Regions from separate parts of the Gluconobacter sp. ESL1110 genome, predicted to be linked through region 2. Evidence: riboswitches for the same ligand, from Rfam matches in the RefSeq annotation. Region 2 holds a riboswitch; the other holds the start of a gene.

Region 1 (15,831 bases), on a different contig from region 2:
CAACGGAGACCAACAGTCGTTCCCACTCATTGAAATCCTGAGCACGTCCATTGTTGACAGCGTCAGTAAAGAGCGCATTCCAGGCATAGTTGGGAATAATTTCTCTTCGTATGTTCGGGACTATGATTTCAGCATTCTTCTGAAAAACCATAATCAGGGACTTGCAGAGTTTGCAGTTCCGGAACGTTTCGGTGTTCTGCATGGGAAAATGTTCAGATCTTTTGTTGGCTCTGATGAATACAAGACTAATTTCAGGAAAATGCCGGTTGTTTGCCTGAGCGTTTCAAATAACAGAACGTACCATAAGACCGGAAACCTCCATCCTATTCTCGGGTATGAGTATGAGCAGAGAGAATATTCTCTCACGGATCAGTATTTTGAAAAAATGGGCATGAAGGTCAGATATTTCATGCCTGCCCACAGTTCGGCGCCTTTGGCATTCTATTTCTTCGGGGATCTTCTGGCCGATTATTCCAATCTAGAGCTCATTAGCACCATCAGTACGATGGAATGCTTTCAGAAGGTCTATCGACCGGAAATCTACAATGCCAATTCTCCGGCATCCTCTTGCTATCAGCCCAGTCTGACGAACCAGGACTATTCGACAACCCAGATTGTCTATGACCGGGAAGAACGCAACAGACTTGCGACTGAACAGGGAAAGTTCATCGAAGAAAACTTCATCAACCCAAATCGGGACACTCTTGAGCAGTGGGCTGCCCAGTCTTCAGTCTGAACTCCGGAAATCGATAAGGTCGTTATCATGACAAAACTCTTCCCGACGTCTACTGTTGGCAGCCTGCCCAAGCCCTCCTGGCTTGCAAAACCCGAGACGCTCTGGTCCCCCTGGAAACTACAGGGCGAGGAACTGATCGAAGGCAAGCAGGACGCACTGCGCCTGACACTTGACGATCAGAGCCGTGCCGGGATTGATATCGTCAGTGACGGTGAACAGACCCGCCAGCACTTCGTGACGACATTTATCGAGCATCTGAGCGGCGTTGATTTCGAAAACCGCCAGACGGTCAAGATCCGTAACCGGTATGAGGCGAGTGTGCCTTCTGTCGTCGGCGCTGTGGGGCGTGAAAAACCAGTCTTTGTTGAAGATGCGAAGTTTCTCAGAACGCTGACGAAAAAGCCGATCAAGTGGACCCTCCCGGGGCCAATGACCATGATCGATACGCTTCATGACGGCCATTACAGAAGCCGAGAGAAGCTGGCCTGGGAATTCGCCAGCATTCTCAATCAGGAAGCCAGAGAACTGGAGGCAGCCGGGGTTGACATCATCCAGTTCGATGAACCGGCATTCAATGTCTTCTTCGACGAAGTCAATGACTGGGGAGTTGCGGCTTTGGAACGAGCCGTCGAAGGGCTCAAATGCGAAACAGCAGTTCACATCTGCTACGGGTATGGCATCAAGGCCAATATCGACTGGAAAAACAGTCTGGGTGCCGAGTGGCGGCAGTATGAGGAAATTTTCCCGAAGTTGCAGAAATCCACTCTCGATCTGGTCTCTCTGGAGTGTCAGAACTCGCGTGTTCCGATGGATCTGATCGAACTGATCCGGGGTAAAAAGGTCATGATCGGGGCGATTGATGTGGCGACCAACATCATTGAAACCCCTGAAGACGTGGCCAATACGCTTCGCAAGGCTCTGCAGTTTGTGGATGCGGATAAGCTCTATCCTTCCACCAATTGTGGTATGGCGCCTTTGCCCCGTCATGTCGCCAGGGCAAAGCTGAATGCTCTCGGCGCCGGAGCCGATATTCTGCGCAACGAACTCTCGATCTAATGGGTACAGCCTCTGCGGCCTGATGATCTGAGATAACGAATGGCTGGGCAAAGACCTGCGGTCTCTCTGCTCAGCCAAATGCTTCCAGATCGCCCCGGATGTAGGCGCAACTCTCTGGCAGAGAGTTTTGTCTTATGAAGAGAAATGATATCAATCCATGATTAAATAAAACCGAATCATGGATCGGGACATATGGCTATTCTGGAACGTAACCACCTGATGATCGTGCAGGCTGTTGCACAGGAAGGGTCCCTGACAGCGGCGGGGGTTCGGTTAAACCTGACACAGCCCGCTCTCAGCCATGCTGTTCGCAAGATTGAAGTCCAGCTTGGTGTAAAGATCTGGCGCCGTGAGGGGCGTTCTCTGGTTCTGACACAGGCAGGACAATGGCTTCTGGCCCTGGCAAATCGTCTTCTTCCGCAGTTTTCTCTTGCAGAAGAAAGACTGGAGCAGTTCGCCAATGGCGAACGAGGCATATTGCGCATCGGAATGGAGTGCCATCCCTGTTACCAGTGGCTCCTGAACGTCGTCTCGCCCTATCTTGAGAGATGGCCTAAGGTGGATGTCGACGTCCGGCAGAAATTTCAGTTTGGTGGGATCGGAGCCTTACTGAGCAGCGAGATCGATATTCTTGTGACCCCGGACCCGCTTTACAAACCGGGTCTTACTTTCACGCCAGTGTTTGATTACGAACTTGTGCTTGTCGTCGGCCGCGGTCACAGACTTTACGGTGCGACGTCAATTACGCCTGAGCAGTTGTCCGGGGAAACACTGATTACCTATCCTGTGCCTTCGGAGCGTTTGGATATCTACACGCAGTTTCTGCAGCCCGCGGGTGTCGCGCCCCGTCAGCAGAAGCAGATTGAAACGACCGATATTATGCTGGTTATGGTTGCACACGGTCGAGGTGTTACAGCTCTCCCTCGCTGGCTGGTAGAAGAACATGCGTCCCGTTATGGCCTTCATGCGATTAGGCTGGGTAAAAACGGGATTGCGAAGCAAATCTTTCTCGGCCGTCGTGAAGCAGACGACGACATTCATTACCTTAGGCATTTTATAGAATTTGCTGCGATTTCGAAAAATCGTACCATAGAGGCTTGATCTATTTCGGGAGAAGAGTATTCGGAAGCTTTAAAAGTTCCAATATTCAATATCAGGATTGACACGACAAGGTCGTTACAGTTTTGGTATTTTCGTATGGTTCTTTGTTCTGCCAGCAGGTGGAATGGAGCTAAGAGGGAAGTCGGTGTGATGCCGACGCTGCCCCCGCAACTGTAAATGGCGAGTTGCCAATCGCCTGTATGTCACTGGAGAGACCCCTCTCCGGGAAGACAGATTGGCTGCGTTGACCCATGAGTCAGGAGACCTGCCATGCGTGTTTTCAACCACCGGCGGGGTGTCCGGGACGGCAGTGTCTGGCATTCTGGTTTTCTCTGAAAAATCGGGCGTGCAGGCACTTGTCCTGCTCCTGTCATAATGAGCAGGGCTCATATGACTGTACTGTTTTCAAAGACGAAAAATGGACCAGGAAATCTGTTTCATTTTCGAATGCTGGTGTCCTACGCGCGTTCACCCATTTCTCGACTATGTCTCTCGTGCGTTCTGGCCAGCGTCTCCCTCGTTCCAGACGCTGCACTTGCGACAGCCCCAGAAGCCTCGTCAGTTAAAAAAAGCGAGAAGACGAGCGACCCGAAACCTGTGTCCACCCGGCCTCTGACGGCTGCGCCTGAACAGATTAACGTCACGGCTTCCCGCAGAAACCTTCTGGGGAGAGCGGAGACGGCGAGCGAAGGATCCATTACCGCCCGGGAGATCCAACTCCGTCCGGCTTACCGCGTAGGGCAGATATTGGAAGCTGTTCCGGGCCTGGTGGTAACGTCTCATTCCGGAGAAGGAAAAGCCAACCAGTTCCTTCTGCGTGGCTTCAACCTCGATCATGGTACGGATCTCGCCACCTTCGTTGATGACATGCCAATCAACGGCGTCAGCAATGCGCATGGTCAGGGTTATACAGACCTCAACTTCCTCATTCCCGAACTGCTGTCAGGCGTGGATTATACCAAAGGACCATTCCATGCGGATGTAGGGGATTTCGGCGTCGCTGGGTCAGATCATATGAAGCTCGCGGATGATGTGCCTCGACAGCTTGCCCTGAGTGCCGGGACACTGGGAGATTATCGCGCCTATTTGGGAGGAACAACGCATCTTGCGAATGGCGATCGCTGGATCAACGCTTTCAGTCTCTCTCATACGGATGGGCCATGGAAATATCCTGACAATGCCAGAAGCATTAAGGCGGCCACTCATTATACGCATGGCGATACACTCAACGGCTTTGATGTCACGGGCATGTTTTATCGTGGGCAATGGCGCGCCACGAACGATCAGCCTTTAGCCGCCTATAGTGAAGGGCTGATCAGTCGATATGGTTCTCTTGATCCGACGGATGGAGGGTTTTCAGAAAGATATAGCCTGTCGGGTCATTATCGTCTGGCCGATGACGCCTGGAAATGGGTGACGAGCGCGTTTGTCTCGCATGACCGTCTGACATTGTGGAATAATTTCACACATTATCTGGATGATCCGGTGAATGGCGATCAGCAGCAGCAGGATGAAAACCGCACAACCGTTGGTGGCAGCAGCGTTTACTCCCGGCAGGATCGGATCGGACGGGTAAGGACAGACACGCAGATTGGTGTACAGGGCCGGTATGACTTTCTCTATGTGGATCGGCGACATACGCGGCAACGCGTGACACTGTCATCCTGTCCGTCCAGTCTGGAAGCAACGGCTCCCTATCTCTGTAATGCCGATGACATCAATCTGGGTTCGGCAGGCCTGTTCATCCAGAACACGACGCATTGGCTGCCGTGGTTCAGGATGGTCATTGGTCTGCGTGAAGATTATCAGGGCGGCACGGACAGTAATCTGGTGGATGGCAGTCTGACGCGAAAACACCAGTGGCTTTTTCAGCCCAAGGGAAGCCTGATTTTTGGTCCATGGAAGAAAACCGAGTTTTATCTGAGCGGAGGACGGGGTTTTCATTCCAATGACTTCCGGTCCGTGTCCGGATCCTATGCTTCGGATGAGTTTACCAAGGGCTCGGTCAAGGTGCCGCTCATGACATCTGCTGTCAGTGGAGAAGTCGGAGTGAGAACAACACCGCTCCGTCATCTGAATGTGCAGGCGGCAGCCTTCATCATCGATTTCGACTCTGAACTCAGTTACGACGGAGATGCGGGTGTGACGTCCCCCGGTCCAGCCAGCCGGCGACAAGGGGTTGAATTTTCCGCGCAATACAATCCGTTTACCTGGCTTGAGTTCAATACTGACCTGTCTATTGCGAAGGCACGCTATCAGGCAAAAAACCTGGCCGATTACGGAATTGACGGTCCTTATGTAACGAATGCGCCCAGCTTTGTGTGGTCTTTCGGTATTATTGCGGATCGTGGGCCTTGGTATGGTGGCCTGCAGGTTCGATGGCTTGGTGGCTATCCACTGGTTGAAGATAACAGCCTGCGTTCGAAAGGGTATCAGGAAGTTAATCTGAACATCGGGTATCGATTCACAAAAACCCTCAAACTGGAAGCAAGCATTTTTAATACCTTCAACACACACGCCTACGCCGCGCAATATGCCTATGATTATCGGCTGACACCTACTTCAGCGATACAATCCGGAGCGACGGGTCACCCTCTGGAGCCAATCTCCGCACGATTTTCGGTGCAGTACGGTTTTTGATTTGCGAGTTTTTGTAATCAAGATCATTTACTCCGCTCCCATGCATGATCGTAGGCGCTTACGAATAGTTTCCAGTGATTCCGTATGCTCGCGCGACGTCTGCTTGCGGAATAGTTTACCTGCGGAGAAAATGTCTGGGATGTAGGCGAAACTGGTAAGTCCGCTTAGCGCGTGACAAGCAGACAGGCTGATTCCGCCTCATGTCGGCCATACACGCGAACGAATAGCTTTCCCGACAGCGGACATCAGCAGCACGGTGTCTTGTGGCTCAGTTTGTCAGATACCGGAGTGTCTGCTGTCGGATGTCTCGCTGGAAAAGCGGACTAATAATTCGATCAAAAAGCGATTGCGTTCGATCTTTATATCCGTCATTCTGGATATATGGAAAAAATCGACGCCATTGCCTCTCTGGGGTCGCTCGCGCAGGACACGCGCCTCGATGCTTTCCGCCTGCTCGTGCGCCACGAGCCGGACGGTCTGCCTGCGGGTGAAATCGCCCGCCGGCTCAACGTGCCGCAGAACACCATGTCTGTGCACTTGACGTCCCTTGCCCGCGCCGGACTTGTGAAATCGGAACGCCAGAGCCGCCTGATTGTCTATCGCGCTAACCTCGATACCCTGCGCGAGCTTACATTATTTCTCGTCAAAGACTGCTGCGCGGGACGCAAAGAGTTGTCTGCCCCACTGATTGCGGAACTGATGCCATGCTGTTGAGCGAAGACCATCCGGTCGATGTCGTGATCTACCACAACCCGGAATGCGGCACATCGCGCAATACGCTGGCGATGATCCGTAATGCAGGTATTGAACCGCACATCGTCGAGTATCTGAAGACACCGCCGGCACGTTCGTTGCTGCTGCAGCTCATCGTCCGCGCCGGTCTCACGCCGAAGCAGCTTTTACGCGAAAAAGGCACGCCACTTGCAGATTTGGGTCTCGAAGATCCATCGCTGTCGGATGGACAGTTGGTGGATGCGATGATGGCGCATCCGATCCTGATCAACCGGCCGCTCGTTGTGACACCCCTCGGCGTGAAGCTATGTCGCCCGTCGGAGGCGGTACTCGACATTCTTCCGACACCTCAGGGCGGCGCCTTCACTAAGGAAGACGGCGAACGGGTCATCGATGCCCAGGGTCATCGCGTGATCTGATCGGCCGGAAGGGCCGCCCTTTCCTGAGACGCATTCCGCTCGGCGCGATCATTCGCGCCTGCGGCGGCACGCGCAGAACTGAGATTCCAAATGCTGGCTTTCGCCATTTTCCTCGTCACCCTCGTCTTCGTCATTTGGCAGCCGCGCGGGCTCAGCATCGGGTGGAGTGCCATGGGAGGTGCAGCAGTGGCGCTCGCGCTCGGCGTCATCCACTTGCACGACATCCCAACGGTTTGGCCCATCGTCTGGGACGCGACCTTCACCTTCGTCGCCCTCATCATTATTTCGCTGCTGCTCGACGAGGCGGGATTTTTTCATTGGACTGCGCTGCATGTCGCTCGATGGGGCGGTGGCAACGGCCGCAGATTATTCCCGCTCATCGTGATGCTGGGTGGCGTGATCGCCGCAGTGTTCGCTAATGACGGTGCGGCCCTGCTGCTGACGCCGATCGTCGTTGCCATTCTCGCCCGGCTCGATTTTCCGCCCGCAGCGGCGCTTGCATTCATCGTGGGCACAGGCTTCGTCGCCGACACGACGAGCCTGCCGCTGGTGATCTCCAACCTCGTCAACATTGTGAGTGCGAACTTCTTCGGCATCCATTTCGGTCACTACGCGAGCGTCATGGTGCCAGTGGATCTTGTCTCTCTCGGTGCCACGCTCGCCGTGCTGTGGCTCACCTTTGGCCGGATCGTGCCTTGTGAATACGACGTAACCACCTTGGAATCCCCCGCGTCGGTCATCCGTGACCACGCAGTGTTCCGCGCGGCATTCCCGTTGCTGGGCGTCCTTCTTGGAGCCTACTTCCTCCTGCCGACGTTCGGGATCCCTGTGTCGGCGGTCACCGCCACCGCAGCGCTGGTACTGTTGGCGATCGCAGGGCGGTGGCATCGCGATGGTCGTGGTCATGTCATCTCGCTGTCCAAAGTACTTCGTGGTGCGCCCTGGCAGATCGTCGTCTTCAGTCTTGGCATGTATCTTGTGGTCTACGGTCTTCGTAATGCGGGCCTGACGGGCTATCTCGCTTCGGCATTGACCGAACTCGCCGCATACGGTGCTTGGCCTGCCGCTGTCGCGACCGGATTTGGGGCGGCCATCCTGTCGTCGATCATGAACAACATGCCGGGTGTCCTGATCGGAGCCCTGTCTATCGACCAGGCGCAGCGGTTGCCGGCGGGCACGCGTGACCTCATGGCTTACGCCAACATCATCGGCTGTGATCTCGGGCCGAAATTCACGCCGATCGGAAGTCTTGCGACCTTGCTCTGGCTGCACGTCCTCGCCACCAAAGGCATCCGCATCTCTTGGGGGCAATATATGCGGGTCGGACTGTTAATAACGCCACCTGTGTTGCTGCTTACTCTGACGGCGCTGGCCCTGTGGCTTCCCCGCCTTGGCGCGTCTTGATTGTTCAGAAGGACTTTGACCATGCCTACCTTGGAAATCCGTCCCGCCACGATCGACGACGCAGAGGCCATCACTGACATTTATGGTCATCATGTTCGGCACGGCACGGCGAGTTTCGATTACGAACCTCGCACGCTTGCTGAGACAATCCAGAAGATCCAATCCGTTCACTCGCGCCAATGGCCGTTTCTGATCGCGATAAAAGATAGCCAGGTGGTCGGTTATGCATATGCAACTCAATTTCGCGATCGCCCCGCCTACAGCTTCGCGTGCGAGAACTCGATCTACGTTCATCACAACCATCTCAGGCAAGGCGTCGGTAAAGCACTTCTGGCGGAGCTTCTTGTCGAGGCACAAGCATCGGGATTTCGCCAGATGATCGCGGTCGTGGGAGGAGGAGAACCGAGCTCGGTTGCGCTCCACGCACAGCTAGGATTTGAACATGCCGGTTGCATGCGGGCCGTCGGGCGCAAGTTCGGACAGTGGCTCGATACAGTCTACTTGCAGGCCCCACTGGGCGGCGGTGACCGCAACGCACCAGAGAAGGAGCCCGTGGCATGACAGCCGGCGTGCAAGAATCAATCACCCTTGAAGGGTGCCCGCAGGCCGATGCGCGGATCGTGCAACCGCTCGATCTGAACAGGCTGGAACCGGGCGAACGGGCGACACATGCACCGCGCATCCTGCTGCTTTATGGCTCGCTTCGCGAGCGTTCGTTCAGCCGGCTGCTGACCGAGGAGGCCGCGCGTCTGCTTCAGGCTATGGGTGCCGATACCAGAATCTTTGATCCGCGCGATTTGCCAGTCACCGACAGCGTGCCAGCCACGCATCCCAAGGTCGTCGAGTTACGAGAACTGTCGCTTTGGTCTGAGGGGCAGGTCTGGTGCAGCCCCGAGCGGCACGGTGCCATCACGAGTGTCTTCAAGAACCAGATCGACTGGCTGCCGCTCGAGGTCGGATCGCTCCGTCCGACCCAAGGGCGCACATTGGCGGTGATGCAGGTGTCGGGCGGCTCCCAGAGCTTCAACGCGGTCAATACGCTGCGTCTTCTTGGCCGGTGGATGAGGATGTTCACCATCCCCAATCAATCTAGCGTCCCCATGGCCTATAAGCAGTTTGACGACGAAGGGAGGATGCTCCCCGGCCCCCTCTACGACCGCGTGGTTGATGTCATGGAGGAGTTGGTGCGCCTCACCTGGCTGTTGCGCGATAGGGCTGAATATCTCGTGGACAGATATAGCGAGCGCAAGGCGGCGTCTGTGCTGCCCGCCCAGATGTGAGCACTACATTCGATGTCCGCTTCAGAGAAGCCAAGCGACAGCTCTTAATTTCGGCAATGGGGGGGCGTAGCTGTCACAGCTTGTCGAGCGAACGGCTGGAAATATTGTCCGGGCGCTCCAAAGCGGCCGGACCGCTTTCCCCCCAAGTCAGTCGCAGCACGTGAGTGGTCAGAACCCCATCGCCTCTCTCTGGGCCTGCCGATTGAAAACCGTTCCCCGTTGGAACGCGGGACGGCGCCTGAGATTGCGCCCCCAACCATCCCGCCGCGCCTGGAGCGGGATCTCGTCGATGAAGCAGCTCGGATTGGCCTGCTCGCCCCGACGAAACTCGCACCAGGACACACTGACGCGCTGGCGGCCGCGGGTGAGTGCGACATAGGCCAGTCGGCGTTCTTCAGCCGGGTCGATGTTCGTGCGCGACGGAAACAGCGTATCTTCCCAGCCGATCAGAAAGACATGCCCGAACTCCAGGCCCTTTGAGCCATGGATGGTCATCAGCTTGACCCGACCGACACTGTCATCGTCGCAGCTTTCCGAACCAAGGGCCGCATGGTCAAACAGTTCCTCTACCGAGCTGAACTCATTTGCGAGTGACAGAAGCTCGTGCAGGTTTTCCAGCGCCGTGCGTCCGTCTTCCCCGGCCGCCTGGTGCATCGCGAGATACCCGCTCTCTTCTACGAGAACCCTCAGACGCTCTCCCAGACTGGGCTCGTCACTGCGGGCACCTTTCAGGATCACGTCCAGGAAGCCGCGCAGCTTGTCAGCAGCTTTGCCAGTGCGCCCCTGCACCGTGCGCTCCGCTGCCTCGTACAGCGAGATCGCCTCGTCATCCGCGACCTGCTCGAATGTCGCCATGGCTTTGGCCCCGATCCCCCGGGCGGGCTGATTGACGATCCGACGGAAGGCCTCGTCTGACTGCCGCTCATACGGAAAACATGTCAGACGCAGGAAGGCCAGCGCGTCCTTGACCACGCCGCGCTGCCAGAAGGCGGTATCATTGACCAGCTCGTAAGGGATCCTTGCGCGCAGCAGAGACTCTTCCAGCAGCCGGGAGAGATGGTTGAAGCGATAGAGCACCGCCATCTCCTCGTAAGGCACGCCTTCCAGGGCACGACGTCCGATCTCGGCAGCAATCCCGGAGGCCTCGTCCTGACTGCCGGTATGCCGCAGAATATCCACTGGCTCCCCATCTCCGGACGCGGTATACAGTGTTTTCTCCAGCCGGTTGGTGTCGTGAGAAATGACTGCGTTGGCCGCTGACAGGATATGACCGGTCGAGCGGAAGTTCTGCTCCAGGGCAATCATGCGTCCGGTCGGAAACTCCTTGAGAAAGCTTCGGATAATCCGGACATTGGCCCCACGCCAGCCGTAAATCGACTGCGCATCGTCGCCGACAACGAAGAGCTCGTTGTGGTCTTTGGACAGGCATTTCAGCCAAAGAAACTGGAGGCGATTGACGTCCTGGAACTCATCGGCCAGCACGCAGTCAAACCGATCCGCCCAGTCCCGTCTGTAGCGTTCGTCGCGGAGCATGGTCACGGTAGGCCACAGCAGCAGGTCTGCAAAATCCGCGCGATTGCTTTCGCGCAGCATCGCCTGATACGCAGGATAGAGCACGGCCGCATCCCGCCAGACCATGATGTCATCGCCTTCGGTGATGGCATCCGTCGCAATCCGTCCCTCGACCCAGGCCACGGCATCCGGGGGAAGCACCATGTTTTCCTTGAGCATGGCGATGCGCGAGCTGACGGATTTCACACGCTTGCGAAACGTCTCTCCGTCATCGGCATTCATGACGCCTGCTTCAATCGCCTTTTCCAGAAGTCTGCGCACGATCTTCGTGCTGTCTTCGCTGTCACAGACGTCGAAGCCCGGACGCAGCCCGGCAATGTCAGGATCGGTCCGCAACTGACGGCGTCCGTGCGCATGGAAGGTGCCCACCCAGTACGGGGCCTGCGCGATGTTCAGGGCCGCTGCGATCCGCGTCTTCATCTCCCCGGCCGCCTTGTTGGTAAAGGTCACGGCCAGAATGCGATCGGGCGACATCCGGCGTTTGACGACGCGGTCGACAATACCGGCCACAAGCGTCTTGGTCTTTCCGGTCCCGGCACCCGCCAGAACAACAACCGGTCCTGTCTGACGCGCGGCGTCTGCCTGGGAGGGGGTCAATCCTGAGAGATGATTATCCACGACCACGTCCCTGCTCCCGGGTGCCATGAAGAACATCGCACCGCGTCGCACGGCGGCCATCAAGGCTGAGGATGACGTCCGGCTCCACCATCAGGTCAAACTCCTGCCCGAAGTCCCATGTCCCGTCCGCCAGAACCGTCCCCCCGACCACGAGACCGCGCAGCACGTCACCGCCGAACGCGATCTCGGCGTAGGTCTGCGGGAAAGGCGGCTGATTGTGCAGCAGGGCCCAGGTATGCCACACGCGGGTTGTCTCGGCATCGGCATGCCAGGCGGCGGTCAGTTCTGCGACATGTCCCAGAAGTGTGACGGCATCCGGACGGTCAGGATGAGGCGTGCTTCCGGGAACGGTGCCAATCAGGACAAGCTGCTGCTCCCCCGCCCGGCAGGTCAGGAACCCACTGTCTCCGGTCGGAGACTGAACAAACAGGACGATGCGTCCGGAGAGATCCCAGCCTGCCGCACTCCAGCGTCCGCCAACCACGAGACCCTGACGCCGCTCCGTCTGAGGACCATACGCCACCAGAGCCCAGGGAATACGACATCCGAGGTCTGGCATCAGGCGCAGATAATGGGCCGCATCCGGGTGCGCCAGAAAGGCCGCTCTCAGGGCGTCGTTCTTCTCATGTCCGGGAAACAGAGCCTCCATGTCCCGTCGTGCCTTGTCATTCGTCATCAGTCTCTCCTCAGGCGGCGCGGGCGGCGGCCACAACAGTCTTCAGGGCGTCGTTGAAATCTTTGCAGCCACCGTGGGGAATACGGCGGATCACGCGGACACCGGCTTCGCGGCCCAGCTCTGCAAGGCGCGCGGCATAGCGGTTGCCGGCGTCATCATGATCGGTTGCGGCCACCAGAACGGCAGCCGGATCTTTTGCCATTTCAGCCAGCTCGGCCGTGAGGGCTTCGACCGTCTCCGGCCCCATGCCACCTGCGGTCGAGCAGTACAGGGTTTCGCGGGTGCGCTCGCTGTCGAGGGCGGCGTAGGACAGGGCATCAATGGCGGACTCACTCACCACCAGCCGACGGACCGTGCGGCCAAGGCCGGGCTGGAACCGGAAAAGCGTTTTGACCGTACCCGACAGACAGATGCCCTTGGTGTCCGGACCGCGCAGTTCCGCACCGCAGACCGCTCCCGCGGCATCCCGGTGGCAGAACCAGGCGGCGTGATAGCCGTCCCGGATGCAGCCGGTCATGATGGCCCGACGCAGAACCCATTCCGGAAGGCAGCGCTCCTCGGTGAGATAGGCCCAGACCTTCGTGCCGGATTTGAGCTCCTTCCTGGCCTGCCAGCGCTCGGCCGGAGCAACGTCTGGCGTTTTGGCCTGACGCTCGCGGACGTATTCTGCCCCCTTCGGTTCAATGCCCACCAGCTGACCCAGCTCACGGCAGGCATCGCGAAACTTCAGACCGGGCGTCAGGCGCTGGATCAGGGAGAACACATCCCCCTTTTCATCCGATCCCGTATCCCACCAGCCACGGCCTTCATGGTTGACGATAATCGTCTCACCCTTGCCCGCACGGTATTTCAGAGCGTTCCGCGTGCTTTCGGGCTTGTCGAGAAGATAGCCATGGCGCTCAAGCAGCAGAGCACAGGAGACGCCTTTGACAATGTCGGTCCGGTCGTCATCAGACAGTCTGAACGGCTCAAAGCGTGCCATGATCGTCATCCTTTCTCGCTTCGGGGCGGCGCAACGGTCAGAACCGGCCTCAACGCCCCTGTGATCTGGGTTTAATTTAGGAAAGATCCGTAAGTATTGCAAGGAAAAACGGCGGTTTACTGCGGGTTTAATCGGTTTTTATTTGCCGTGACTTGCCCATATACAAACATCATCGCCACGAACTTAACGAATACTTAAAAAGCCTTTCGTTCGACCCGTGCCGGAGGCAAAAGGGGCGAAAGCAAGCGCAGCGACGCCTTTCGTCCCGACACTTTCAGGTCCGTCACAAACGCAGCGCAGGACACGATGCCTTCTCAGGGGACGCGGCTGCACGGAGCAACCGAAGGGCGCGGAGGAAGCTGGGGTGGAAGGTCGTCTTGTCCGGAGTGAGGCTTGTGGCACTCCACACCTTCAGGACAGTCCCGGTCCGCAAAAGGGTTTGGAATCACGCTGTCCTCTCGAGCAACGCGTGCGCGATCCGGAAGATGGGCCGATCCTTCAAGCTCGCGCGCAATGGCGTCGATCTGAGCCTTCAGGGCCTGAATATCCTGCAGGCCGATCCGGTCCCTTCGAATTTCGAGGCGTCCGTACAGGGCGATCCGCTCAGTGCCGTTCTCAATCGTCAGGTCATCGATCCGAACACTTTCGCCTGCGTCCAGGAAAGGAATAAAACTCATGGTGTGGTCTCCAGCACAGGGCTTCCGGAAGCAGGACGGATGCGAACAGCATAAGGACTTTTCAGGGGGCGAGGCAGCTTCATGGCCGTCTGACGGATCTCATCAGGCAGGGATGGAAAGGGGTTTACCCCCGTCGCCTGGGTCAACGCGCCGATGCTGATGATCGTACAGGTTGGCTGACTGCTATTTTGACAGAAATATGCGCCTGCTTCGTCCTCGGCGGGATCGTAAACAGCCTTCCAGGTCGCAGAGGGCACAAAAACCCGATGCGATCCGATGGTCTTGACCGACGCTCCGAATGCCGGACCGGTCACGACGTAAAGCTCGCCTTCGCGCTGTGCGAGACGACGCACTGCCATTTCCACGCCCGTCCAGATGCCTTCATTCAGTTCCGGGGTCTGGGGAACCACATTGGCGAGCGAAAAACTCTGCTCCTGAGCCTGAAGACTGGGTTCGTCCCCCGAACAAGCCATGTGGCCGCGGTCATAATCCGACGCGCGGTAATCGCTCAGCTCGGCCCGGTCCTCAAAGGAAAGACGGGGATCGGCATGAAAGAACCGGACGACCCGGCCGATCTGCATGCTGCGTTCCAGGTCTTCTTCGGTCAGATGCTCTGCCGTCCACAGGGGGCCATGACTGATCCCCGAATGCAGGACAGCAAAGGCGTCATTGCACAGAAGCACGGTCTGCTGCCCAAGCGCCTCGCTGGTCAGAACCGGAAGCTGGCCGTCTCCGCCAAACTCGGCGCACCCGGCCGGTGCCGCCTGACTTGCGGTGGCCCAGAACAGGGCGCTCAGGGCAAGCCCCGCTCTATGGTGTCGCATCGCCATTCCCTTTCCTCCCGGATGCCTGTGGTGTGCATGCCAGGATGACACGGCCTGTTGTGAGTGAAGGATCAGGGCTGTCAATGGGAGACACTCAGAAGCGTGCGTTGTGCCGAACGATGGGCGGCGCTGGCGTCACGGCGCAGTGCGGCGCGTAACGCCGCCCCGAGACGATCGTCATTCGCGTCATCAACCAGGTGATCGGCTTCCGCGTAAAAGCGCCGTGCGCGGCCAATGGTCTTGCCTGCCGAGACGGCGCGGTGAAAGATGGGCGCCTCAGGCGCGGGAAGAAAACTGGACGAAGCTGTGAGGGTCTGGACCTGCACGATGCGGTTCCTTTCTTGTATTTTTTTGCCGGATGCGGGCCGCGCTGCGGCCCTGATGTCAGTGGAGGAAGGAGAGGATCGGAAGAGCTGGTCTCAGTTCCCGGTCCGAGGCAGGGGAGCGCGCTTTACGGCCATGCCATCACTCGCAAAACAGAGCATTCCGTTATGCCGGTAATGATTGCGGCGCACTTTGCGGTACACGCCTGACAACTCCGCACCGGCCACGCAAAACGTCTCGTCAATCTGAAGATCTGCGAAGAGAACCGTATCCGGCCCAAAGACCTCTGCCTTTTTACGGGCTGCTGTCAGATCTGTTTTCCTGCGCTTGGACATGCTCTGCCTCTCTCGGTTTATTTCGTTCCCGATCGGCAGCCTCGTGGGGCGGGCGGCGTGGCAAGGGCGGCGCTGTGCGCCGGGAGCGGAGCGACGCACCCTTGCTGCGACGCCTGCCCCATGAGAGCCCCTTCCCTCCCTCTTCTTTCTCTTTCGCGCGCGTCTCTTTTCTGCCCTCAGAGGTATCCGGGAAGGCCGAATGAGTCCGGTATCTTATTGTTTTTGTTGACTTTTATTTGTGGCGCGCTTTACGCTTACCGCACAACGACAGGAGGACACCGATGAGTGCACAGACAGATCAGACCGCCACGGTGATCCGCTTTCCCCAGGAGCGGCGTCGTGCGCCGACCCTGGACGCGCTCACCGACGCAATCCTGCCCGAGACGCAGTTGCGGTCGCTTGCCGAAATCCGGGCCGTGACACCGCCCCGACAGGTTGAGCGCCTCCGCGCGTTC
Region 2 (15,831 bases):
TGGAATCCCGGTTCTGGGAGCCTTCATGCGTGATCCGTCTCTAAAATTGCCAGAACGGCATCTTGGACTGGTGCAGGCACGAGAACAGGCGACGTTAGAAGAGCTCCTCCAGCGCCTTCAAAGCCGTGCGGAAGAATCTCTTGATCTCGATAGTCTTCTTCAGGCCGCATCCCCATTGAACGCGCAGGACAGAGGAGAGCTTGCAGTCCTGCCCCCTGGACAACGGATCGCCATTGCGGATGATGCTGCATTTTCCTTTCTTTACGGGCATGTTGCAAAAAGCTGGCGGCAGGCCGGTGCAGAACTGATCCCGTTCTCGCCTCTCGCCAATGAGGGGCCTGATGAGAGCTGCGACGCCTGTTGGCTTCCCGGTGGATATCCGGAACTGCATGCAAGCTCTCTGGCTGCGGCCGATCAGTTCATCAACCGTCTTGCAGCTTTCTCCCGAACGCGCCCGGTTCATGGAGAATGTGGAGGCTTCATGGTGCTGGGACGGATGCTTGAAGATGCTGATGGCATAATCCATCAGATGACCGGCCTTCTCAGCCATGAGACAAGTTTCGCAAAGCGGAAAATGAATCTTGGCTATCGGGAAGCTATTCTCCAGACGGATTGCGCTCTGGGTACGAAAGGCGCGGTTTTCCGCGGGCATGAGTTTCACTACGCCCGTGTGACAAATCCGGGAACAGACTCTGCGCTGGCACTCCTTCGCGATGGGAATGGCAACGATCTGGGATCAGCAGGCGGATATCGTGGGCATGTGTCAGGTTCATTTTTTCACGTCATGGCAGGCAGAGGCAGGGATGCGGCATGAGCAATTCGGATGAAAACGCCCGCTATCGGGAAAAAATGCAGAAACGCAAGGATGTGCAGGACCAGGAAGTCGCATCCAAGACCGTGGAAAAAGGCATTCTGGCCGTTCACACCGGATCGGGAAAAGGGAAGTCAACGGCGGCTTTCGGCCTTGCTCTGAGGGCACTGGGTCATGGCCGACGCGTTGTGGTGGTACAGTTCATCAAAGGGGCCTGGATGACGGGAGAAAGGTCCGCGCTGGAGCGTTTTGATGACCTTCTTGAATGGCACACCATGGGCGAGGGCTTTACATGGGAGACACAGGATCGCTCAAAGGATATCGCGGCCTGTGAGCGCGCGTGGGAGGTTGCGAAAGCAGCTTTGAAGCGTGACGATGTCGGTTTGGTGGTTCTGGACGAACTGAATATTGCCCTGCGTTATGACTACCTTCCGCTGGAGCAGGTTCTGTCTGACCTCAAGGACAGACCAGCCATGCAGCACGTCGTCATTACTGGCAGAAACGCCAAGCCTGCTTTGGTGGAAGCAGCGGATCTGGTGACGGAAATGACATTGGTAAAGCATCATTTCAGCGCAGGCGTCAAAGCACAGGCCGGGTTTGAATTCTGATGGGTAGCGTACCGAAGACGCGGGCTCTCATGTTTCAGGGAACCGGCTCCAGCGTTGGAAAATCGGTGCTGGTTGCGGGTATTGCCCGTGCTTTGACGCGACGTGGACTAAAGGTAAGGCCCTTCAAACCTCAGAATATGTCCAATAACGCCGCCGTAACGCGCGATGGTGGTGAAATCGGGCGTGCGCAGGCCTTGCAGGCGCGCGCTTGCGGTGTTGATCCAACGGTCGATATGAACCCCGTTTTGCTGAAGCCACAAAGCGAAACCGGCTCACAGCTGGTCGTCTGTGGAAAGATGCGCGGAACCGTTCGGGCTCGGGAATATCAAAGCGTCAAAAAAGCTCTTCTACCAGAAGTTCTCAGTGCTTTTCAGCGACTGGCGGCAGACGCGGATATTGTTTTGATCGAAGGGGCAGGGTCTGCGTCCGAAGTCAATCTCAGGGCGAATGACATTGCTAATATGGGGTTTGCTGAGGCAGCGAATGTCAACGTCGTTCTGATTGGTGATATTGACCGGGGTGGCGTGATTGCCAGTCTGGTGGGCACACAAGCTGTTCTACCTGACACGGATGCCGCGCGGATCAAGGGATTTATTGTCAACAGAATGCGTGGAGATGCCTCGCTGTTTGCTGCAGGTATGACCGTTATCGCGCAGCAAACAGGTTGGCCGCCTCTTGGACTTGTCACGCATCTGGCGCGCGTCGGAGATCTGCCGGCCGAGGACGCTTCAGACCTTATAACGACCACGGGGGCTGCGAGTGGCCTTCGCATAGTCGTGCCGCACCTGCCGACAATTGCCAATTTTGATGATCTCGATCCCTTAAAATCCGATCCGGGCGTTTCTCTGGATATTGTTCCGCCGGGTCGGCCGCTCCCCGTGTGTGACCTCGTTATTCTTCCAGGATCAAAGGCGACTATTTCTGACCTGAAGGCCTTCAGAGAACAGGGGTGGGATATAGATCTCAAGGCCCATGTCCGTCGGGGAGGCCGGGTTCTGGGTATCTGTGGGGGGTATCAGATGCTTGGCCACACGATTGAAGATCGGGAGGGCCTTGAAGGCTCCTGCGAAATGGTGGAAGGGCTGGGTCTGCTGAATGTGAAGACGGTTCTGACAAAGGAGAAACGTCTGACCGAAGTGTGCGGAACACTTCTTCCAGAAAACATTGGGCTGTCCGGATATGAGATTCATATTGGCCGTACGACCGGTACGGATTGCAGCAGACCCTTTGCTGATCTTGAAGGCCAGCCTGATGGTGCCGTTTCTGCAAACGGGCAGGTCTGGGGAACGTATCTGCATGGGCTGCTTTCCGGCGGCAAGGCACGCGCAGCACTTCTCGCACGTCTTGGGATGCCACTCAGTTCCTTGCAGGATCAGGATGAGCGTGTTGAAAACGCCCTGGAGGCATGGGCTGACCATCTGGAGAACTGTCTGGATCTGGACGCGCTTTTATCGCTGGCTCAGCCTGTTTGATGTGCGTCAGAGCCAGAACAACGACACCAGGCAGATAAGAACAAGACCCTGAACCCCACATGCCCGACGATAAAGCCGGAGTGCCCTTGCGAGATCGTCCTGTGTCGCTTCCGATCGGCCATTACCCATCCAATGGTCTTCAACCATCACGCCACCATAGACACGGGGTCCTGCAAGTTTGAGGTCCAGTGCACCTGCCATGGCAGCTTCCGGCCAGCCTGCGTTGGGGGAGCGATGATGGCGGGCATCGTATCTGACGGCCCGAAAAGCCCCCGCTGGACTGGCCTGCCGCATCGTCATGGCGCCAAGAATGATCCACACAGCAGAAAGACGGGAGGCGGGGAGGTTGATCAGATCATCCAGCTTCGCAGAAGCCCAGCCGAAGGCAGCATGACGAGGCGTGAGATGGCCAATCATGCTATCCGCAGTATTGATAGATTTGTAGGCCACAACTCCAGGCAAACCACCAAGTGCCGCCCAGAATAGCGGTGCGACGATCCCGTCCGAGAAATTTTCAGCCAGGCTTTCGATGGCTGCCCGGATTACACCGGCTTCGTCCAGTTGCTCGGGATCACGCCCTACAATCATGGAGACAGCTTTCCTGCCTCCTGCCAGGCCTTCGAGCTTCAAGCTATAAAGAACGGCGCGGACGTGTTCCCAGAGGGATCTTTGAGCAATAAGGGTGCTTGCGACGAACCCTTCCAGAATATGGATTTCCAGAGAAGTGGCGATCAGGCTCAAAAGCTTGAGACACAACCAGACAATCAAGACAGGAAGGGACGCCAGCAGGCCAAGAGCAATGACACCTTTGAGTTTTTGACGCCGTGGAGTGTCATTGGAATGGTTGAGCCGATGATCCAGTCGGGCGATAAGAGCGCCAACCCACGTCACGGGATGGCCGATCAGACGAAACAGCCAAGCCGGATAGCCAAAAACGGCCTCGGTTGTGCAGGCGAGACAGGCAACGGAAATCGTGTGGGAGAGAAAGGAGACGCTCATGGACCTGCATATTTCATCCGGATGCCGTGATCTAACATGACCGCCGCCATGCTGAAAAATATGCCAGCCCATGGCGGGCAGGTTCGTCAGGTCATGCGATCTTTTCCCGAAGCGCCGCAGCCCTTCGTGGATCTTTCAACCGGGATCAGCCCTTACGCTTACCCTGTCGATCAGGCGGCGATAGGGGATTGGACACGATTACCAGAAGCGGAAGAAGAAGAAGCGCTCCGGCGGGCTGCTGCTCAAGCTTACGGCGCTGCATCTTCCGATATGATCGTTGCCGGGCCAGGAACACAGATGCTTATCGCACTGTTGCCAGTGGTCCTGCAGGCTAAACGTGTCACGATTTTTGGCCCGACATACTCTGGACATGAGCAATCCTGGCGTAAGGCAGGCGCAGACGTTTCAATTGTGACGGATTGTTCCAGTTTTGAAAACGCTGTTGATCAGCCGAATCAGGTCTGTGTCCTCTGCAATCCTAACAATCCAGACGGCCGCTACCTCTCGATTGCATATCTTCGTAAACTCTCAGAAAGATGTGCCAAATCAGGATCTTATCTGATTGTGGACGAGGCTTTTGCAGATTTTGAAGAAGAAAATACAGTTTCTCTTCTTCCTTCTCCGAGCCTGATCATTTTGAGATCTTTTGGGAAAAGCTACGGATTGCCAGGGATAAGGCTTGGTTTTCTGGTGGCCTCCAAGAAGCTTGCAGATCAAATGCGCACATTTATGGGGGACTGGGCTGTCAGTGCGCCCGCACTGACCATAGGGTATCAGGCGCTCACCAATACGGCATGGATTGCTCGTATCAGGAAGCGCCTTGATGCTGACAGGACACGGCTTAACGCCGCTCTGACCAGCGCTGGACTGTCTGTGTATGGATCAACGCGTTTGTTTACTTTGATTTACACACAACAGGCGTCTGAACTTTGGATGTTCCTGTGCAAAAGAGGGATTGTAACGCGCGTTTTCCCCCAGCGCCCCGTCGAGTTGAGGCTGGGAGTACCCCGCAATGAGGAAGAGTGGCATCGACTGGAAAGAGCCCTGTCTGACTGGGCGTCCGGGTCCAGATGAAGCTTCTCTGTTTCGCATTGCCGATGTTGCCAAGTCTAAAACAGGGCGTTTTCCCTGACGGGAAGGTGCTGCGAGACTGTTCAGAGCTACGAAAGCTCGCTTGGCCGACGGCTGATCAATGGGTTGTCGGGACTTTACAAGAAGGAGCAGAACAACTGGCAGAAACTATCGGACAGCTAGTTACGGTCGCCCCAGAATTGTGTTCTCGTCATTATGGAGCGTGGAGCGGACGCCCTTTGAAGACAATTTCAGCAGAAGATCTGGAGAAATGGCTTCATGATCCGAAGTTTGTGCCGCCGGCCGGAGAAAGCCGTAGCATGGTCTATCATCGCGTGGTGCAGTGGCTTCGGAAGATCCAGACAAAAGATGAGACAGTGGCGGTAATGGCGGACGCCGATATCGTCCGGCTCCTGATTCTGGCCTGTCTTGGATTGGATGTGACTTGGGAAAATCTAATGGATGTCGCACCGACAAGCTGGAACATTCTTTCTTACCGGACGCACTGGCGTCTGCAGACCCTCTCTCTTCCTCCTGAAAAATCAGATTTTGAAACTACTTGCGGGTCAAAAAACGATCATTGATCCAGGCCGCTGCGCCAACAGCGACAAGAATTGGTCCCAGAATAAACAGGGCGGCGACAAGGCTAATAACAATAATAACCCCAAGCGACATGTTGTTTTCTCCCACTCTAAAAAAGAAACTTTCACGCACGGAAGCACGTTTGCCACGGTTCCCGCATATATCTGACAGATTTGTGCTTCATGATCACCTCTGAAAGGGGGGAACACAATGCGTTATTTTCTGTTTTTCTTCTCAGGAATAGCTTTTACGCATTTCTGGCTGCGAAAAATCGCGCTCAAGAATAGTCCTACGTTGTGTAGTTCGTGACTTGATTACTGGAGAGAAACTGGCCGCAAATGGTCAAAAATATGATTTTCTTTCTGGGAATAAAGCATGACATCACGAAGTATGTCTGTGATGTTCTGAAAGCGTCTTTCTTTGGCTTTGGTGCGTTATACTTCTGGTCAACGTGCTTGCGTGAGGCAATGTCCTTCAGGCAAAAGCCATGGGAGTTCCGGTCTAATGACTGCAACATCATCCCGTCCATCACGGACGACAGAAACAGCTTTGAAAATTCTCGCACTGGATCTTCACTGGACCTGGAACCATGAAGCCGATCTTCTGTGGCAAAGTATCAATCCTGACCTCTGGGAAAAAACGCGCAATCCCTGGATTACGCTGACCAGGACACCCAAATCAGACCTTGCAGCAGCTCTGAGTGATCCTGACACCAAGGCGTTGATAAAAGCCAGTATGGCGCGACGGAAGTACGAACTCGAACGGCGTACCTGGTTTACTCAAAAATACCCGGAAAGCAGTCTGTCTGAAGTCGCCTATTTCAGCATGGAATTCATGCTTAGCGAGGCTCTTCCCATTTATTCAGGTGGGTTGGGAAATGTAGCCGCCGATCAACTCAAAGCCGCCAGTGATCTGGGTGTACCAGTTGTCGCGGTAGGGCTCCTGTATGCACAAGGGTATTTCCGGCAGGAAATTACGCCTGAAGGCACGCAGAAAGCCCTTTATCCCTTTAATGACCCCGCTCATCTCCCTATTCAGCCCGTTCTAACGCCTGACGGCGAATGGTTTCGCCTATCTGTCCAGACTGCGACGGGGGAAATCTGGCTCCGTGCCTGGAAGGCCGTCATTGGGCGGGCAACCCTGTATCTTCTGGATACGAATGACCCTTCCAACCCTCCCGCCATTCGCTGCATTACCACGCAGCTTTACGGAGGCGATGCTGAACTTCGACTGCGTCAGGAAATGGTTTTGGGTATTGGAGGCTGGCGGCTTCTCCATGCTCTCGGACATAGACCAGAGATCTGCCATCTGAATGAAGGGCATGCAGCCTTCGCCGCGCTGGAAAGAGCCCGCTGCATTGCAGAAGACCTGAATATTCCGTTTTCACAAGCACAAATTATCGCTCGGGCCGGGACACTTTTTACAACCCATACCGCTGTTCCTGCCGGATTTGATCTTTTCCCGCCTAAACTCATCGAAAGCCATCTGACGTTTTATTCGGAAGAGCGTCTCGGCCTCCCCATTCAGGAGTTTCTGGCCCTCGGGAGACTCAATCCCGAGAATACGGATGAGTTCTTCAACATGGCCTATCTGGCCATGAAAAGCAGTTGTGCCGTGAATGGTGTCAGCCAGTTGCACGGAGAGGTAAGTCGCTCTCTTTTTGCTCCGTTGTTTCCTCGTTGGCCACAAAGGGAAGTTCCGGTTTCCTTCGTTACCAATGGTGTTCATACGCCTACGTGGGATTCTGTTGCAGCGGATGATCTCTGGACCAGAATAGCGGGGAAGGGACGCTGGCAGGGAACGCTCGAAGGACTGGGAGAGGCTGTCCGTCATCTGGACGAAGAAAGTTTATGGCAAATGAGATGCGCCTCAAGGCGTGGTCTTCTTCAGGCGTTATCCGAAGAGCTTCCCTCCCGACAATGTACTGTCGGAGAGGATGGGCTATGGTGCCTGCCAACGCCCTCTCTCAGGCCAGACGCACTTACGATCGGGTTTGCCAGACGATTTGCGACTTACAAGCGGCCGGATCTTATTCTGCATGATGAGGAACGGCTTGTCAGACTTCTGAAAGACGAAAACCGCCCTGTTCAGATCATTCTGGCTGGAAAAGCTCACCCCAAAGACATGGAGGGGCAGGCCATGATTACGCGCTGGGTCAACTTTTGTCAGCGTCAGGATATCGTGGGCAAAGTCGTCTTTCTGGCGGATTACGATATGGCTCTCGCACAGAAGATGGTCCAGGGCGTAGATCTCTGGCTGAATACGCCGCGTCGTCCGTGGGAAGCCAGCGGCACGAGCGGCATGAAGGTTCTGGTGAATGGTGGCCTGAATCTCTCTGAAAGGGACGGATGGTGGGCGGAAGCTTATACTCCGGAAGTCGGATGGGCATTGGGGGATGGGTTGGAGCATGGAGGGGACCCGGCTTTCGATCATATGGATGCGCAGGAGCTGTATCGACTGCTGGAAGAGCACGTTTTGCCAGAGTTTTTCGAGCGGGATGAACAAGGCATTCCTCGGGCCTGGACCGCCAAAATCCGGGAGAGCATGGCTCGTCTGACACCGCATTTTTCTGCAAACCGCACTGTTCGCGAATATACGGAGACGTTCTATCTGCCTCTGTCAGAGCGCTACAGAGAGCGGCATCAGATTAATAACGCCTCTGCCAAGGATGCGTTTGATCGTAGTAAAATGCTTCAGGCAGGATGGAGTAGTCTTCGGATTGGAGAAGTGGTCATTTCTGGTAAAGATAATGGCAAATCTACTCATGCTTTCATCCATCCCGGAACGCTCGATCCAAAACTGCTTGATGTTCAGCTTTATGCCGAGCCAATAGAGGAGAAGGTGCGAATCGTACCTCTCCATCGAACTGAAGATCTTCAGGATGGGTGGATCGCTTACGAGACAGATGTGAATCTGGAGGGAGAAATCTCTGATTATACGCTTCGTATAATACCCGTTATTGACGGTCTGTGCGTTCCTCTGGAGGCGCCTTTCATCCTTTGGCAACGATAAAGGATATCTGCGTGGTCGCCGGGGAGTGGAGTATCATGTCGCGAGATCTGACATGGTACTTTCTCCGTCTATGTGATCTGCTCCAAGCGTACACCCATGGAAAAAGGCTATCTTGGATTAAGAGGCATTATTTTCTTTTGTGTGAAGAAAACTTATCTCTCCCGAGTGTTTTCTTCCATGGAGGGCTGCACACGCCTCGTGTTCCAGCGGCAGCCGGAGAAAGATCATGGAAAAACGTTGGGTTCTTCTAACAATTATTATCGTTCTCGCAGCTCTCATCATGCTGTTGATGTGGTCCAAGCAGACCGATCCCGGTACGGTAGGGACAGGCACACATACAGAGAAAACTGCTCCCCAGGCGCTTAACACCGTGCCTCCGTATCCTTTGAGCCACGGTGTGTTTCAGTCAATTTGTAGAGCAGCCTAAAGCCGGCGTCAGAAGTTTGATCGGAGCGTAAACATGAAGTTTCTCGGCTCTCCGTAGTAGTTATAGTAGTAAAGATTACCGAGGCGCTGGTAGTAACGTTTGTTGGCGATGTTGTTCAATGTTGCAGACAGGGACAGATATTTGTTCCACTGATAGCTGGCTTGAACAGATCCAATGATATAGCCGCCCTGAGTGACGGTGCGGTTGGTACCAAAAGTGCTGGTCTGGGCATTCAGACCACCTCCGATACTCCAAATGTTTTTCTGTGCCCCATGATAAGGTTCAAAGCGATAATGCGTCCACAGCTTCCACAAGTGCTTGGGTGAGTTCCCGGCATAGGTCAGGCCGGCCTGGGTCGCATTGCCATTATTGACGATCTTGTTGTCGTTATATGTGTAGCTGGCGTTGATGTCCCATCCTTCCAGCGGGCGACCAATCAGTTCGGCTTCAGCACCTTGACTGCGGGTCTTTCCGGTAGCGACATAACAGTCATCCACCCCACCCGGCCCACAGATGGCACCAATCGTACTGTTGTAGATTGCTTCGTTCTTCTGGATGATCTTGTAGCCTGACAGGGTCATGCCCAGATGGCCTTTAAAGAACTCACCCTTGATACCACCCTCAAGCTGATTGCCTCGAACAGGGGCAAGGCGCCCCGTTGTGTCGAAAGCTGATTGCGGGGAGAAGGTAGAAACATAGCTGACATAAGCCGTGACGTTTGGACGCAGATGGAGAACGCCGCCGATATAAGGGGTCAGAATACCTTGTTGATCAATGTCGGTGCTGGTTGTGCCAACGGTTGGGGAAATACGACGCGTCTTGCTGACGTAACCACTAACGCGACCGCCAATCAGAATAGCAAAAGGTGAAATCGGTTTGATTTGTGCCTGGCCGTACACGCCCCACTGGGTCGAGGGCTCCCAATAGCGATTGCTGATCGTAGGAAGCGCAAGGGATGGAATAGAGCCTGAGGCCGTCAGCGGAATTCCTCCCAGCGCAGCATAGCTGCGGGAATTTACGCTGGCTCCGCCACCTTCATAGACGTAGCGGTCATAATTGGCGCCCATCATCAGGGTATGTCGCTGCCCGAAAAGATGCACTGGCCCCGTGACATAGGCATCCAGGCCATCATTGGTTTCGTCATACCGAGTATTGGCGACGACAAAATTTCCGGTTCGGGCCGTAGCGTTATAGGCATTGAGGTATGCATATTGCAGCGTTGTATCAGCCGTTCGGTGCCGATAGTTAATGCGCCCGCGCCATCCATGTGAAAACAGATGCTCGAGTTGAGCTTCTACTTCCGTCATGGGTACTTCGGATTTCCCCCAGTTAGCGCCAACAAAGGTACTGGTTGGCAGATTCAAATCCGCACCGTTGCTGGCACGGGGAAGCCCCATATAGCGCGTTGTATCGTTGGTCTGGGACGTGACTGAAACAGTCAGTGTGTCACGGCGGGTCAGATGGACATCTGTTACGCCATAAATCGTCCACCGACGGTCGTAGGCGTTGTTGTAGAACTGATTGCGATCAGTCCCTGCAAATACGAGACGTGCAGAGATGATCTTTGAATGTGCGATGGGTCCACCCACGTCCAGTGTGGCGTGATAGTTATTCCATGACCCGGCAGAGAACGAGGCATTTCCCTGGAAATCGTTGGTTGGGCGCTTGTGCACGAAATTGACGCTACCACCAGGTGTGCTGGAGCCCTGTAGCATGCCATCTGGTCCGCGCAGAACCTCGATACGGTCATAGATTGCCAGATCATACTGCTGGCTGAGGGTCAGTCCCCCCATGGATGGAACGCCGTCATACCGCGCCTGCAGAGTAAATCCACGCGCTGTGTATCCGCCAGTTCCATCTCCATACATGTTGACGTTGACACCAGCGACCTGTTTGAGGGCAGCATCAACCGTATTGAGATTCTGGTCTTTCATCTGCTGGCTACTAAGCACCGAGATGGATTGAGGAACGTCCATGGGCTTAAGCAGCATCTTGGTCGTAGAAACAGCCGAGACAGTATAGGTGCCGGTCCCATCCGTAGATGCATCCTTGCGGTGACCTTCCACAAGAAGCTGTTCGATGCTTCCGGGCGGCTCGTTGTCGTCCTGAGCGTTTGAATGTGCTTGTGTTTTGCTGCCCTGGTGAACGGAAGGGGTTTTGGTCGAAGCCGTGGGAAGGAGTTTTTTATGTCCGTCTTCAGGTTTCCCAGTATCGTCAGACGTAGCGGCAAATGCGCCAGTCCATGACCCGGACAGCAAAAAAGCTGTGAACAACGCAGGATAAAGCTTCTTCCGGGGTAAGGAACCCGACAGGACAGGTTTCATGGAATGGTCTGACTACCTCCAGCAAGAGTGAGTGTTCGCGGGAATGTTACATATATTTCTGCGAACTATTTTTGGAAATGATACTCATTCTCAAAAAGAGCAATATGAAAGTTAAATGTTTTTTCAATATAGAGGTGTTGCGAAGCGATTTTCCAAGAGTTTTCAGGGGGATCATAAACCTTGGAAAATGTTTGATATATATACCCCATAGGGGAATCGTTCAGAACAGGTCTGCTGCGCTGGTTTGTCTCACTTCATCAATATTGCAATACCAAAACTAAATTTAATTCAAAAAGCATATTGTTATGTTATAACATATATGTTTGACTGTTTTGGAGTTTCGGTTATGTCCCTTGCTCACGGATGGTTCCCCGAGAGGGGATGAAAAGGGAACGCAGTGAAATGCTGTGGCTGCCCCCGCAACTGTAAGTGGTGAGACAGATCACACAGAGGCTTTTACGCCCGACCACTGAAGCATCTGCTTTGGGAAGGTTTGTGACCTGTCATTGATCCGCGAGCCAGGAGACCTGCCATCGAAAATGGTTACAGACGAAGCGGAAGGGCGGGGTGCACCGGACGCAGTGAGAGTCTTCTTCTCTCACTCATCGTAGTGACGCATTGTTGAGTGAAGTTTGCGTTATCCATGAGGAAAAAGAGTTTTGTTGGTGCCCTGCCTGTCGCGGCACTCACTGTGTTCCAACCAGCATTTGCCCAGACGGAAGACGTTCGGAATACCGAAACAAAAGTAAAAGAAGAGCACATTACCGCACATGGCCGGATGCAGTCTCTCAAAGACACAGCGGCAATTGGCGGACGGCTTGAGCTAACGGTTCGGCATAACCCTGCAACCATCAACGTCGTCCAGCGAAGTGTTATGGAGCAGCGGGGCTATGCTCACGCTGAAGAGGCCGCCGATAGTGCTCCGGGCGTGTCATCTGGCGGCTCCCCCGGAAGTCCGGCCCAGATGATGATGCGTGGCTTCAGTGGAAATCAGGTTCTGATCCTGCGGGACGGGATCTATTATGGCCCAACCACCATGGTGAACCGTCCACTTAACAGCTTTAACCTAGAGAGCGTTCAGGTTCTTAAAGGTCCATCATCCGTTCTGTACGGGCAGGGTGCTGTGGGCGGGACCGTGGACATGCGAACACGCGACCCTGCATTCGATGGTCCTCATGCGAATGCGCTTGTGTCCTATGGCAGCTTTAATACCTGGAATGCAGGTGTTGGAGGCTCTGTTCCCATCACTGATACCTTGGCAATCCGCAGTGATTTCAGCCGCACGTCCTCAGACGGGTATGTCGCAGGGGCCGACCCGCACAGTAACGATTTTACGACAACATTGCTCTGGCATCCGTCTAAAAAGTTCACAGCTCGTCTGAGCGTGGACTATCTCACGGATCGACTTTCAACCTATTACGGAACGCCTCTTGTTCCACTCTCTCAGGTGCATGATGGGGTCGGCGGTTTGCTGTCTTCCTCCAAAGGGCTTGGGGTCAGCCGGTCTTCGCTATGGCGATATTACAATACAAAGGACGCCAAAGCAGGTTCGGTCAACGTAACACCCACACTGCATTTAACGTGGCAACCCACTGTAAATACAGCTTTTCATAACAAAACTTATGTCGTGTATGCCAATCGTACATGGAACAATGCTGAGTCCTATAGCTATATCAGCACCCCGGGCCAGACAGATGCGAGCGGAAACGCAATCGCTCCAGGACGCGTAGGTCGTGATCGGTTCTATGTTTACATGAACCAGCATCAGGTTGGAGACACCGTGGATGGACAGTTTGATTTCCATCTCTTTGGAATGAAAAACCGTCTCGTGGTCGGCGGGGATGCCTATTATGTACGGCTGATCCGAAACCGTGGGTTTCCTGATGCTAATTATGCAGACAGCGTTTCTTTGGCCAGTCCGGAACGGACGCAAACGGGTAGCTTTGCCGGCGAGTATCCTTACACAAAGTCACCCACAACGATGGTTGATGCCGGTATCTTCATGGAAGATGTGCTGACAATCCGCGATAACTTTCGGGTTGTAGGAGGTTTCCGTTATGACTGGCTGAAACTGGATCGTCAGAATTACAGGCAGAATGGGACTTTTAACGCGGGAACAAGCTTCAAAGGCACCTACCACCCTGCCAATTTCCGTATTGGTCCTGTTTATGATCTGACGGACAACATCAGTCTTTATGGTGTTTATACGACCGCCGAGGACCCACCAGGCTCTAATATTTTCCTCGTCAACAAAGGTCAGTTCAGTCAGTTGAGCCGCTCTCGACAGGGCGAAATAGGAGCCAAGGGATCGTTCTGGAAAGGGCATCTGACCTCGACGTTATCCCTCTACGATATCCGGCGAACCCGCGTTCTGGTCGCAACAGGGGTCGATACCGTTGCGACGGCCGGGGTGCAGAAATCTCGTGGTGTGGAATGGCAGGGGGATCTGACACTTGGCAAACACTGGAGCCTCTCCGGAAACGTCGCATACACGTGGTCGCGATATGGCTCTTTCCATCCGTCAGCATCCGTGAATGCGTCAGGCAATCAAGTCCCGAATGTTCCTGCGGTGACGGCCAATCTCTGGGGTGTCTGGTCCCACATCGCGGATCTGCCAGTCGATCTTGGGGCAGGAATGAGATACGTCTCTGCACGTCAAGGAGATTATGCTAACACACTGAGTTTGAAAGATTATGCTCTGGTTAATCTTTTTGCTGCATGGCACGCTTATCGTGGTGTCACGGTGTATGGCCGGATTGACAATGTGGGTAACAAGCACTTCATCCAATGGGCTGACACAAGCTATCCAAGCGAAGTGATGCTCGGAGCCCCACGATCCTTTTCCATCAGCCTTCAGGCCGGCTTCTGACAGTGTCAGACATCATGCTGCAGGCTACAGGATTAGGATACGAGGAGGCTTTGGCTCTGGCGGATTTCTCCGTCAGGGCTGGTGAACATATTGCGATTATCGGGCCGAACGGTGCCGGCAAGAGCACTTTGCTAAAACTCCTGGCAGGCTTGTTGAAACCCTCCAGTGGCTGCGTCATACTTGCTGGCCAACCACTCCACAATCTGACACGGCGAGAAATCGCTCGGCAGATTGCATGGTTGTCCCAAAGCGATGATGTTGCATCAGAGTTTCTTGTCTCTGATTACGTTGCTCTTGGCCGATTACCCTTTCAAGGAATTGAAGCATCGACTGAAGGGAAGGCCGCAATACAGACTGCCATTCATCATTGTCGTATCAGTTCATTAATGCCGCGCACCATGGGAAGCCTGTCAGGCGGAGAGCGCCAGCGTGTTATGCTGGCGCGCTGTCTGGCGCAAACCCCTCGTATCCTACTGCTGGATGAACCGACCAATCATTTGGATTTATCCGCACGTTCAGAACTTCTGACCCTGCTTCGAACGCTTCCCATGACTATTCTTGCTGTTTTGCATGATCTTTCTCTTGTTCCTGATTTTGCAGATAGAACGCTCCTGTTGAGAGAGGGACGTCTGATTATGGATGACGCGTCCCGGAAGGTTCTGTTTTCGCCGATGTTCGAGCTGGCATTTAACCAGAAAGCGCATCAGGTTACGCTCGACGATGGACATGTGTCGCTTTTGTTCAGACCGATACAGCCGTGAAAAACTGTCTGAAAGCATTTGGTCTGGGCACGCTTCTGAGTATTCAGAGCGCATTTTCTTATCCGGTCACGATCCAAAGTTGCGGTAAGCCAGTAACCATAACGCATAGGCCAACCCATGCCGTCGTTCATGATGTCAACATGGCAGAAATGGCTTTTGCGCTCCACTTACAGCCATTCATGACGGGAGTGACCGGAATTTCTGGCTGGAACAAGCGAACACCCGTATTCGAGAAAGAACTCGGCGATCTTCCGGAAATCGCTACACATTATCCAACACTTGAGCAGCTTCTGAACGCTGGAACGGATTTCTTCTTTGCGGGCTGGAACTACGGAATGCACGTGGGAGGGGACGTCACACCGGAGACGTTGGCCGCACAGGGTATTCCGACACTTGTTCTCTCCGAGAGCTGCATGAGAGCGGGGCAGGTCTATGCGCTTCCGACGCTGGACTTGCTGTATGGTGATGAAGAACGTTTGGGACAGGTTTTTGATCGCACAACAGAAGCTCAAAGCCTTGTAAGTGGCTGGAAAATACGAGTTCAAGCTGTTCAGAAGCAGCTGGCAGGACGTCCTCCTGTGCGCGTGTTTCTTTATGATAGCGGCCGGGATCGTCCTTTTACGGCCGGAAAATATGCCCTCGCGACAGAATTGATGCATCTGGGAGGTGGGCAAAATATTTTCAGAGATCTACCGACAAACTGGGGGCCTGCCTCATGGGAAAGCGTTGCTGTCAGAGATCCAGAAGCTATTTTGATCGTCGATTATGGCGGCGGTATTGAACAAAGCCTGGCCTTTTTGAAAAGTCATCCTCTTTTGATTGAGACTGCGGCGTTAAAAGCTAATCGTATTATGGCTGTACGTTATGATGAAATGACGCCTTCTCCAGCCAATAT

Evidence for each region. A riboswitch is a leader RNA that binds a small molecule or an ion and turns the genes downstream of it on or off. The one in region 2 is predicted to bind cobalamin.
Region 1: another riboswitch for cobalamin. It lies ahead of AC3B6F_RS12005 (TonB-dependent receptor); the one in region 2 lies ahead of AC3B6F_RS10115 (TonB-dependent receptor).

What each region holds. Positions count from the first base shown of each region.
Region 1 covers NZ_JBYLUK010000009.1:16,341-32,171, reverse strand. The annotation lists gene AC3B6F_RS12020 (DUF1852 domain-containing protein) at 1-736, shown strand, start outside; gene AC3B6F_RS12015 (methionine synthase) at 764-1,792, shown strand; gene AC3B6F_RS12010 (LysR family transcriptional regulator) at 1,985-2,893, shown strand; cobalamin riboswitch at 2,974-3,180, shown strand; gene AC3B6F_RS12005 (TonB-dependent receptor) at 3,491-5,533, shown strand; gene AC3B6F_RS12000 (ArsR/SmtB family transcription factor) at 5,915-6,247, shown strand; gene arsC (arsenate reductase (glutaredoxin)) at 6,238-6,684, shown strand; gene AC3B6F_RS11990 (arsenic transporter) at 6,775-8,088, shown strand; gene AC3B6F_RS11985 (GNAT family N-acetyltransferase) at 8,110-8,649, shown strand; gene arsH (arsenical resistance protein ArsH) at 8,646-9,368, shown strand; gene AC3B6F_RS11975 (ATP-dependent helicase) at 9,537-11,558, opposite strand; gene AC3B6F_RS11970 (hypothetical protein) at 11,551-12,234, opposite strand; gene AC3B6F_RS11965 (DUF3991 and toprim domain-containing protein) at 12,245-13,216, opposite strand; gene AC3B6F_RS11960 (hypothetical protein) at 13,531-13,893, opposite strand; gene AC3B6F_RS11955 (DNA/RNA non-specific endonuclease) at 13,890-14,723, opposite strand; gene AC3B6F_RS11950 (hypothetical protein) at 14,798-15,043, opposite strand; gene AC3B6F_RS11945 (hypothetical protein) at 15,137-15,376, opposite strand; gene AC3B6F_RS11940 (hypothetical protein) at 15,658-15,831, shown strand, end outside.
Region 2 covers NZ_JBYLUK010000008.1:314,787-330,617, reverse strand. The annotation lists gene AC3B6F_RS10155 (cobyrinic acid a,c-diamide synthase CobB) at 1-814, shown strand, start outside; gene cobO (cob(I)yrinic acid a,c-diamide adenosyltransferase) at 811-1,419, shown strand; gene AC3B6F_RS10145 (cobyric acid synthase) at 1,449-2,891, shown strand; gene cbiB (adenosylcobinamide-phosphate synthase CbiB) at 2,898-3,890, opposite strand; gene cobD (threonine-phosphate decarboxylase CobD) at 3,927-4,964, shown strand; gene AC3B6F_RS10130 (histidine phosphatase family protein) at 4,961-5,545, shown strand; gene glgP (alpha-glucan family phosphorylase) at 6,048-8,555, shown strand; gene AC3B6F_RS10120 (TonB-dependent siderophore receptor) at 8,991-11,306, opposite strand; cobalamin riboswitch at 11,654-11,855, shown strand; gene AC3B6F_RS10115 (TonB-dependent receptor) at 11,950-14,175, shown strand; gene AC3B6F_RS10110 (ABC transporter ATP-binding protein) at 14,190-14,936, shown strand; gene AC3B6F_RS10105 (ABC transporter substrate-binding protein) at 14,933-15,831, shown strand, end outside.